2 regions of the Paraburkholderia sp. SECH2 genome follow, and region 1 is predicted to be linked to the other one. Evidence: riboswitches for the same ligand, from Rfam matches in the RefSeq annotation. Region 1 holds a riboswitch; the other holds the start of a gene.

Region 1 (4,656 bases):
CCGAGCGCAACTGGTCGCTCGACGATCTCGCCAAGCTGAGCAACGTCAGCCGCGCCACCCTCTCGCGCCTCGAGAACGCCGCCGTGAGCCCCACGGCGAGTGTGCTGGGCAAGCTCTGCGTGGCCTACGGCTTGCCGATGTCGCGTCTCATGCACATGGTCGAAGAGGACTTCGCGCCGCTGGTGGCGCGCGACGAGCAGTCGATCTGGGTCGACTCGAGCGTCGGTTTCCGGCGCCGCTCCGTGTCGCCACCCGCCCAGGCGCTGAGCGGCGAGGCGCTGGAGTGTGAACTCGATGCCGGCGTACGCATCACATACGACGCGTCGCCGAGAGCCGGCCTCGAACATCATCTGATCCTGCTTGAAGGGCAACTGCAGATCACCGTCGACGGCCGAAGTCACGATCTGCAACCCGGCGACTGTCTGCGCTACCAACTGTTCGGTCCCAGCGCGTTCGTCACGCCCTCGCATAGCGCGGCGCGCTACATCCTCTTCATCGTCTGAGTTCGAGCCACCATGAACGCGACCAGCATCACGACCTTTTCCGCCGACGACCTTGTTCGCCATCTGCCCGAACTCGGCGCGCTGCTGCGTGCCTGCGTCCGTGACGGTGCGAGCGTTGGCTTTGTATTGCCGTATAGCGTCGAGGAAAGTGAGGCGTTCTGGCGCGGCAAGGTGCTGCCGTCGCTGCGTGCGGGTGCGCTGGTGCTTTTTGTTGCTCGCCATGGCGAGGCGATTGCCGGCACCGTGCAACTTGATTACGACACGATGCCGAACCAGCGTCATCGCGCCGAGGTGCGCAAGCTGCTGGTCCATCCGTCGTTCCGCCGTCAGGGCATCGCCAAAGCGCTGATGGCGGAACTGGAACAGCGTGCGCACCAGTTGCAGCGCAGCCTGTTGACGCTCGATACGCGCACCGGCGACAAGGCCGAGCCGCTCTATGCCGCGCTCGGTTATCAGACGGCTGGTGTGATCCCGCAGTTTTGCCGCGACACACTGGAGGAGCGGCTTGATTCGACCACCATCATGTACAAGACGCTGTGAGCGTGATGCAGGCGAGTCTGCATCGCGTGATTTAACGGCGCGAATCGAGCGCGATCCGTACAGCCAGACCGGCGAGCACGGTGCCCATCAGCCAGCGTTGCACCAGCAGCCATACCGGCCGCCCAGCGAGAAACCCGGCGATTGAACCTGCCATGATCGCAATCAACGCGTTGATCGTGACGGAGACGACGATTTGCACGCAACCCAGCGCGATCGACTGCGTGAGCACGCTGCCGTGCTCCGGTGAAATAAATTGCGGCAACAGCGACAGATACATCACCGCGATCTTCGGATTCGCGAGGTTCGTGACGAGCCCCATGGTGAAGAGTTTGCGGCGGCTGTCGTGCGGCAGGTCGCGCACCTGGAACGGCGAGCGGCCTCCCGGCTTGACCGCCTGCCACGCCAGATACAGCAGGTAGAGCGCGCCGCCGAAACGCAGCGCGTCGTACGCGTAGGGCACCGTCAGCAGCAGTGCGGTGATACCGAACGCCGCGCAAAACATGTAGAACACAAAGCCGAGCGCGACGCCTCCGAGCGACACAAGCCCTGCGCGCCGCCCCTGGCAGAGCGATCGCGAGATCAGATAGATCATGTTCGGGCCGGGCGTGAGCACCATGCCGAGCGAGACCAGAGCAAAGGCGAGCAACGTTGTGGCAGCGGGCACGGCGTTCTCCTGTGGGAATTGAAATCGGGCAGTGCCGCTAAATATAGCCGATGCCACTGGTACTGTGCCGATGGCGCATTGCATCGAAAGAAACACTTGCGGCGAAATTTATTGCCCGGTATCGTCTAGCCGTTCTGCAATGCAGCGCGGGAGAGATCGTCAGAGGATTGTGACGACGCCGACGGAGCAACCGCCCCGGAAACTCTCAGGCAAAAGGACCGCGCAGCTGGAACATCTGGAGAGCGGCGCCATGCGCGCCCACCGAAGGGGATTCCCTGCATACCGCATGCATCGCGATGCGTATGCTCACAGGAAGAAACTCTCAGGTACATGGACAGATGGGGCATCGACGCCGGTTTCGACACGAAATCGACACCGGTGATGCTCAACTACTCTGGACCATGTCATGTCACGAATCGCCGTTATAGGCGCCGGCATTACCGGCGTTACGACTGCGCACGCCCTTGCGCAGCGCGGCCACCACGTCACCGTGTTCGAACGTCATCGCTATGCGGCGATGGAGACCTCGTTCGCCAACGGCGGCCAGTTGTCCGCCAGCAATGCCGAAGTCTGGAACAGCGCGGCCACGGTGCTCAAGGGCTTGCGCTGGATGCTCACGCGCGACGCCCCGCTGCTGCTCAATCCGATGCCCACGTGGCACAAGTATTCGTGGATGGGCGAGTTTCTAAGGCAGATTCCTCATTACCGGACGAACACCGTTGAAACGGTGCGGCTCGCGATTGCGGCGCGCGAGCACCTGTTTTCGATAGCCGAGCGCGAAGGGATCGACTTCGATCTGGAGCGGCGCGGCATCTTGCACATCTACAAGACGCGCAAGGAATTCGATGCGGCCAGCAAGGTGAATGAATTGCTGCGCGAAGGCGGGCTGGAGCGGAATCCGGTGACGTCGAGCGAGTTGCACGCGATCGAGCCCACGCTGCATGGTGATTTTTTTGGTGGATTTTTTACGCCTTCCGATTCCACTGGCGATATTCACAAGTTCACACGCGGGTTGGCTGAAGCTTGCGTGCGGCATGGTGTCGAGTTTCACTACGACGCGGAAATTACGGCAATCGAGCAGCCGGCTGAGGGTCGGTTTTCGTTGATGGTCAATCTGGAAGGTGAATCGCAACGGTTTGCTTTCGAGCGGATCGTGGTGTGCGCCGGTGTGAAGAGCCGCGACTTCGCGGCGATGCTTGGCGATCACGTGAACGTCTATCCGGTTAAGGGTTATTCGATCACCGTATGTCTCGATGATGAAGTGAGTCAGCAGAACGCGCCGTGGGTCAGTTTGCTCGACGACAGCGCGAAGATCGTGACGAGCCGGCTTGGCGTGGACCGGTTTAGGGTTGCGGGGACGGCGGAGATCAATGGGTTCAATCGGGATATCCGGTCGGATCGGATTGCGCCGCTGGTCGACTGGACTCGACGGTATTTTCCTGAGGTGTCGACCTCGAAGGTGATTCCGTGGGCGGGGTTGAGGCCGATGTTGCCGAGCATGTTGCCGAAGGTCGGGCGTGGGAAACGGCGAGGTGTTTTTTATAACACCGGGCACGGGCATTTGGGGTGGACGTTGTCGGCGGCTACGGCGCAGGTTTTGGCGGGGGTGATTTAGTAGGCGTTTTTGCGACAGGCCCGGTGCCCGCAAGGACACCGGCAGCACTCTCCACTGTTTCCAGTGCCTTCAAGGCAGTTTTCGACCTGGGCGCGGGACTGCTTGCGGCTTCCATGAAATCAGGATTCCCGCTTCCCCGCATAGCTGATTGATTGAATCCAGGGCGGCTTCTGGCACCAACCAGAGCCAAAGGTCATTCCCTATGGGCTGCAGGGATCCACGATTGTCTTCCGCGACAATCCATTCTTTAAGCTGAATGCCACCAACCACGATGTTAAGGTGACGATCACTTATAACATTGATCGGATACACCATCCTTAGCATGCTTTCTTGATAGCGAGCCGCTCCATAAGATCCGCCTGGCACTTCCTTGCCGAAGGCCGACGGATTCTCAAATGGCTTCAGTTTCGCGAGATTGCTCCCGGCTGCATAGTAAAACGCGGAGGTCATCTTCGGCGCTTCATATGCTATTCCATAAGAGACATTCAGACTCGTGGCTATTCGCTTGATGTAGTCGATAAACTTGTCGGCACTATCCGCAAGTTGAACATCGATCTGTGCATCAATACCAAAAAAACCGCCAAAGGAAGGCGTGTTGTAGCCGAACGAAGCGCGCCAAGGTATCTGGCCACCTGAGTTGTTGTATATCCGGAAATCGGTTGCGACTCCAGATTCAATCAGGCTCTTGAGCTCGTCGAAAGGAACCTCAACAAGTTCGACGTCCCTCTCGCCAGCGACTTCAATGTAACGTGTATATCCCGCAGTCGTTATGTCGACCGACATTGCTGAAAAGAACTCATGGCCGGCCTTGTATGCTTCAAGCGGACTTATTCGATCTGTCCCATATAGCGCCATTCCTGTGCACATGATCCGCCCACTAAATTCCGGAAATAAGGTCATCCAAAACGCTCTTGATGTCGGACGCGTTGTACGGATGATCGAGAACGATAATTTCGCCGCGATTTGATGCCGGCAGATTGCCCATGGCGGCCCTATTTCGAGCAGTCAACGTTGGAAGCTTGGCCCCCATATCAGTCCTCGACGCGAGCTCTATTGCATGCGTCTGGCCGTTGACATCGACCGCCATGATATCGGGGCGTCTGAGCGACACATCCCCACTGTTCGCGTAATTGTACGAGCGATTCAAATAGATATCAGTGAATTTTCCGCTCATTGCAAGTTTGTTTGCTATGACCTCGGAAAATTGATCGTGACCTGGCGTTCCGTCTTTCTGTCCGGTGCCGTGTATTTTCGCTCCGTTGACTTCTCGAACCGGACAGCTTGCTAACCCGAACGGATCAATCAACATGTCCGGGACCGTCACATAAGCATGG
Region 2 (4,656 bases), on a different contig from region 1:
TACGCGGTGTACCACGCCGGATTTTCCAGCACGTTACGCAGGATCACCGTCGGCGTGTGTGCGTTGTAATAGCCCTGCCCGATATACGAGCGGAACACCTGGTTCTTGTCCGCCAGCTCACGCAGCGCGGCGAGCGCTTCGGCTTCGCTCTTCGGCTGGGCGAAGGGGCCGAGCGGCAGCGTTTCGGTGCGGCGGATCGTCTTCGGAATGACCGCGTCGATCAGCGCGGCGCGCGATGCGAAGCCGAGGGCTTCGAGCATCGCTTGCTGGTCGGCCGAATCCGGGCCGATGTGCCGTTCAGCGAAGGCGTCATGCACTTCGAGCGCGGCGAGCGAGAGAGGAGTGCGGTTCATCAGACGATCCGGGTGTTCGAGCTTCATGAGGTGTTCCTGGCGGTGCGGGCGTCCGTTCGACTGTCGAATCGGACGCGCCGCGCCTGTCGGGTTTAAACGTAATGGTGCAACTTGCGGTGAATCAGGCGCCGACGGACTTTGCGTACGCGTCTGCGTCGATCAGGCGATCCTGCGATGCGTCCGCAGCCGGCTTGATCTTGAAGAGCCAGTTCTCGTACGGCGCGCTGTTGACGCCATCCGGCGTGTCGGCGACGGCCGGGTTCGCTTCGATGATTTCGCCCGAGACCGGCGCGTAGATATCGGAAGCGGCTTTCACCGACTCGATCACGGCGACGGTGTCGCCGGCGTTGACGGTCTTGCCCAGTTCCTGGACTTCGAAGAAGACGATGTCGCCGAGCGCTTCCTGCGCGTGGTCGGTGATGCCGACCGTCAGCGTGCCGTCTGCTTCGGTGCGGACCCACTCGTGCGATTCGGTGTATTTCAGATCGGCCGGGATGCTCATCGGATGCTCCTATGCGGTGTTATTCGGTATGAACTTAAAAAGATTGACGCACGCGCCGGCTGCTTAAACTGCGAGCACTTTGCCGTTGCGTACGAACGGCAGTTTTACCACGCTTGCGGGTACGTTTTTGTCACGAATCTGAACGTGAACGGTGTCGCCCGGCTGCACGCCTTTCGGCACGCGCGCGAAGGCGATCGATTCCTGCATCGTGGGTGAAAAAGTGCCGCTGGTGATTTCGCCTTCGCCTTCCGGCGTGACGACTTTCTGGTGAGCACGCAGCACGCCTGCCGCCTTGCCGTTTTCCTTCAGCAGGATCAGGCCGACGAACGAGGCCTGCGAGCCGTCGGCCTCAAGTTTGGCCTTGCCGACGAAGTCGCGCGGCGAGGTCAGGTCGACGGTCCAGGCGAGGCCGGCATCCAGCGGCGAGACGTTGTCGTCCATATCCTGGCCGTACAGGTTCATGCCGGCTTCGAGACGCAGCGTGTCGCGCGCGCCGAGACCCGCGGGGCGCACGCCTTGACGCACCAATGCGTCCCAGAACTCGCAAACGGACGTTGCGGGCAGGACGATTTCGAAGCCGTCTTCGCCGGTGTAGCCGGTGCGGGCAATCATCAGTTCGCCAAACGGCGTGTTGTCGACGATGGCGGCGTTAAACGGCTTAAGGAGTTCGGTGGAGGTGCGGCTGGACGGCGCGACTTGCCAGACCTTATCGCGGGCGTTCGGGCCTTGCACGGCGACGATCGCCAGATCGCGGCGCGGCGTGATGGTCAGGCCGTAGCTGCCTTCGGCGTTGAGCTTGGTGAACCAGGCGACGTCTTTCTCTGCGGTGCCGGCGTTGACGACCAGGCGGAAGTGCGTCTCGCTGAAGTAATAGACGATCAGATCGTCGATCACACCGCCATTCGGGTTCAGCAGACAGGAGTAGAGCGCGCGGCCCGGCGTTTGCAGCTTGGCGACGTTATTGGCCAGCGCGTGTTCGAAGAAGGCGCGCACGCGCTCGCCGGTGAAATCGACGACGCACATATGCGAGACGTCGAACATGCCGGCGTCGGTGCGCACGGCGCGGTGTTCGTCGATCTGCGAGCCGTAGTTGACGGGCATGTCCCAGCCGCCGAAATCGACCATGCGAGCGTTGAGCGCACGATGGGTGGCGTTGAGCGGGGTGTGTTTGAGTTCGGTCATGGGGCCTCAGGCGTCTCGCGAAACAAAAAAGGCCATGCGGCGCTACGCCTCGCGGCTGATGCCTGCGAGCGATTGCGTTGCATGACCCCTCTGTCCTCGATACCTGAGAGATTGCGCTGCCGTGCGATGGTGAAGCCCTGATCGCTACGGTGAAACGCGCGCCCCTTCGGTGGGCAGCTTGCCAGAATCTGCTCGATTAAACGATGCAGATGGCTACTGCCGCTCTCCAGAGTGCGAAAAACCGGTGCCTTGATGTTGCCTGGGCGCGGGTTCTTCGACGCAGTCGGTCCTTTTGCCTGAGAGTTTGCGGGTGTGCCCCTTCGGCGGTGCGGCCTGCGATTTTCTGCGGCCAGCACGCTCTCCCGACGCGTGCGGCGAATGTACGCGAGGGCCGGGGGCTTGTCAAATAAAGGCCCGCAAGGGGCATGGGGGTTGGCGCTGCGGGTTCGCGAAAGTCAAAAAAAGCGCGGGACGTGATGCCCGCGCTTCTTTGCTTCGGTGCCTGAACCGGCACGATTATTCGCCGATGGCGTGTGCCGCGTTGTCCAGTTCCTGGTTCAGCACGCGCTGTTCGTCGCCGGACAGGCCGCCGCCGTGTTGCGCCGCCATGTCGTGAGCTTCCTGACGGATCACGTCGAGACGATGGTGCAACGCGCCGCCTTGCGGGGGCGGGTAGTAGCCTTGGTTGACGCGAGCGTCGATGCGGCGGCTCAGGTTGTCGATCCGGCCGTTGACCTGGTTGAAGCGCTGATCCGCAATTTGTTGCGGGTTAGGACGCGGCGCCGGCGCAGGTTGCTGAGGGGCCACCACGCAGGCGGCGAGGGAGCTGAGCAATGCGCATGCTGCTAGTGCGCGGACGATACGGGGCATGGACACTCCGGGAAGTCGTTGTCGTTTTGTGGTGCTACTGGGGTAGCAACGGATTGCCGGGGATTCACGCTGACCGCGGAGACGGGGTTATTTGTAACGTTATGTTCCTTTCGGGCTTGTCAGGCTTTTTGCCATTGGCGGCGGCATGGTTCGCGTGTTGCCGCCAATGGCGCAGAAAGCGGCCCGTAGCGCAGGAAAACGTCAGCGAATGCGTTCAAATGGCAATCGGACGCCTTCTTCTGAACTCCGGGCTGCAAGCTCGATGATTGTCATGACGTCGACTGCGTCCTGAGCGCTGACGGGAAATTTCGCGCCGTTCTGAATGGCATCCGCCAAGGCAATATAAAAGCCGACGTAGTCGCCGTTGCGCGTGGGCACCTCCCGCTCGACTTCCTGACCCTCTTCAAGCACACGCAACACACCGGGCGCATTGCCGGCGCCGAACCCGTCATCGCCCGGCCGCAAGCCGGCTTTCAACTGATCTTCCTGCGTATCGAGCCCGTATTTGACGTAGCTCCCTTGCGTGCCGTGAATCGTAAACCTCGGTGCGACGTACGCAGTCAACGCGCTGGCATGCAACACCACCTCGAATTCACCGTAGCCCAGCTGAATATGGACGTAGTCCGGTGCACTGGCTTGATCGCGATGCGTCCGAACCGTCGCGGACACGGTCTGCGGTGCGCCGAACAACGCCAGCGCCTGGTCGATCAGGTGCGGTCCAAGATCGAATAGCAGGCCGCCGCCGCGCGAAGCTTCCTCGCGCCAACGCTGCCGAACTTCCGGCCGGAAACGGTCGAAATGCGATTCGTATTGCGTGATGCGTCCCAATTCTCTGCTGGCAAGCAGATCCCGCACGGTCAGAAAATCACCGTCCCAGCGGCGGTTATGAAAGGGGACGAACCGCTTGCTGCGAGCCAGTGCAATGTTGGCGAGCGTGTGGGCGTCGGCGGCGGTGAGCGTGACCGGCTTGTCGACCACCACGTGCTTGCCTGCTTCCAGCGTGCGGCGCGCCAGGTCGAAGTGCGTGTCGTTGGGCGTCGCGATGACGACGCAATCGATTTCTTCGAGCTCCAGCAGGGCGTCGAGATCGGCCACCACCTTTGCGTGCGGGTAATCGGCCAGCGCGTGCTCGGGCTGGCTCGTCGCGATGGCTGCGATGCTGGCCCGCCCGCAGTGCTCGATCACCGGCGCATGAAAGGTCGCGCCAGCAAAACCGTAACCCATCAATCCAATCTTCAGCGATGCGGACATGCGTGTCTTCCTGCAAAAACGGCGCGCCGCTTTGCCACCGCGGCGGCGGCGCGCAACAGCGTAATTGTGGCATGTCCCGAAGGCGGGCTGTCAGCATCGTCGCAGGCGTTTGTCGGCGGCGTCCGGATGGCAGCTGTGGCCGTGTTCCGGGCAGCCCGGTTGAGCCTCCGTTTTTGTCGTCGGGCGAGCTGCCATTGCGGCCCCCTTTCCTTGCCGTCCGACAGCGCATCTGTCACGGCATCGGCTTCGGGCATCCGTGTTAACATCGCTCCTCTCGCGCGGAGCGCAGCGAGCCGGAATGCCCCTCACACCGAGTCGAGCGTCCCAGCCGCCAGCCCCGCGCAGCATGCCCCCGGGCCTTCGGTCTCGCGATTCCGCACCCAAGCGCCCTCAACCGCATTACCCATCCACTGACGATGTCCGCAGGCCTGAACCCCGCTCAAAATGAAGCGGTCCGTTATCTTGACGGTCCGTGTCTCGTGCTCGCCGGCGCAGGCA

The links. Region 1 has a riboswitch for glycine ahead of M0D66_RS11170 (D-amino acid dehydrogenase). Riboswitches for the same ligand answer to the same signal wherever they lie in the genome.
Region 2: it holds a riboswitch for glycine, as region 1 does, so the genes downstream of both, gcvT (glycine cleavage system aminomethyltransferase GcvT) here and M0D66_RS11170 (D-amino acid dehydrogenase) in region 1, are expected to answer to the same signal.

What each region holds. Positions count from the first base shown of each region.
Region 1 covers NZ_JALPRH010000005.1:8,259-12,914, forward strand. The annotation lists gene M0D66_RS11155 (helix-turn-helix domain-containing protein) at 1-503, shown strand, start outside; gene M0D66_RS11160 (GNAT family N-acetyltransferase) at 516-1,043, shown strand; gene M0D66_RS11165 (LysE family translocator) at 1,075-1,707, opposite strand; glycine riboswitch at 1,845-1,938, shown strand; gene M0D66_RS11170 (D-amino acid dehydrogenase) at 2,114-3,322, shown strand; gene M0D66_RS11175 (hypothetical protein) at 3,392-4,222, opposite strand; gene M0D66_RS11180 (DUF6531 domain-containing protein) at 4,200-4,656, opposite strand, start outside.
Region 2 covers NZ_JALPRH010000022.1:51,416-56,071, forward strand. The annotation lists gene gcvP (aminomethyl-transferring glycine dehydrogenase) at 1-380, opposite strand, end outside; gene gcvH (glycine cleavage system protein GcvH) at 475-855, opposite strand; gene gcvT (glycine cleavage system aminomethyltransferase GcvT) at 919-2,037, opposite strand; glycine riboswitch at 2,118-2,277, opposite strand; glycine riboswitch at 2,311-2,412, opposite strand; gene M0D66_RS28590 (hypothetical protein) at 2,554-2,907, opposite strand; gene M0D66_RS28595 (oxidoreductase) at 3,109-4,158, opposite strand; gene M0D66_RS28600 (UvrD-helicase domain-containing protein) at 4,575-4,656, shown strand, end outside.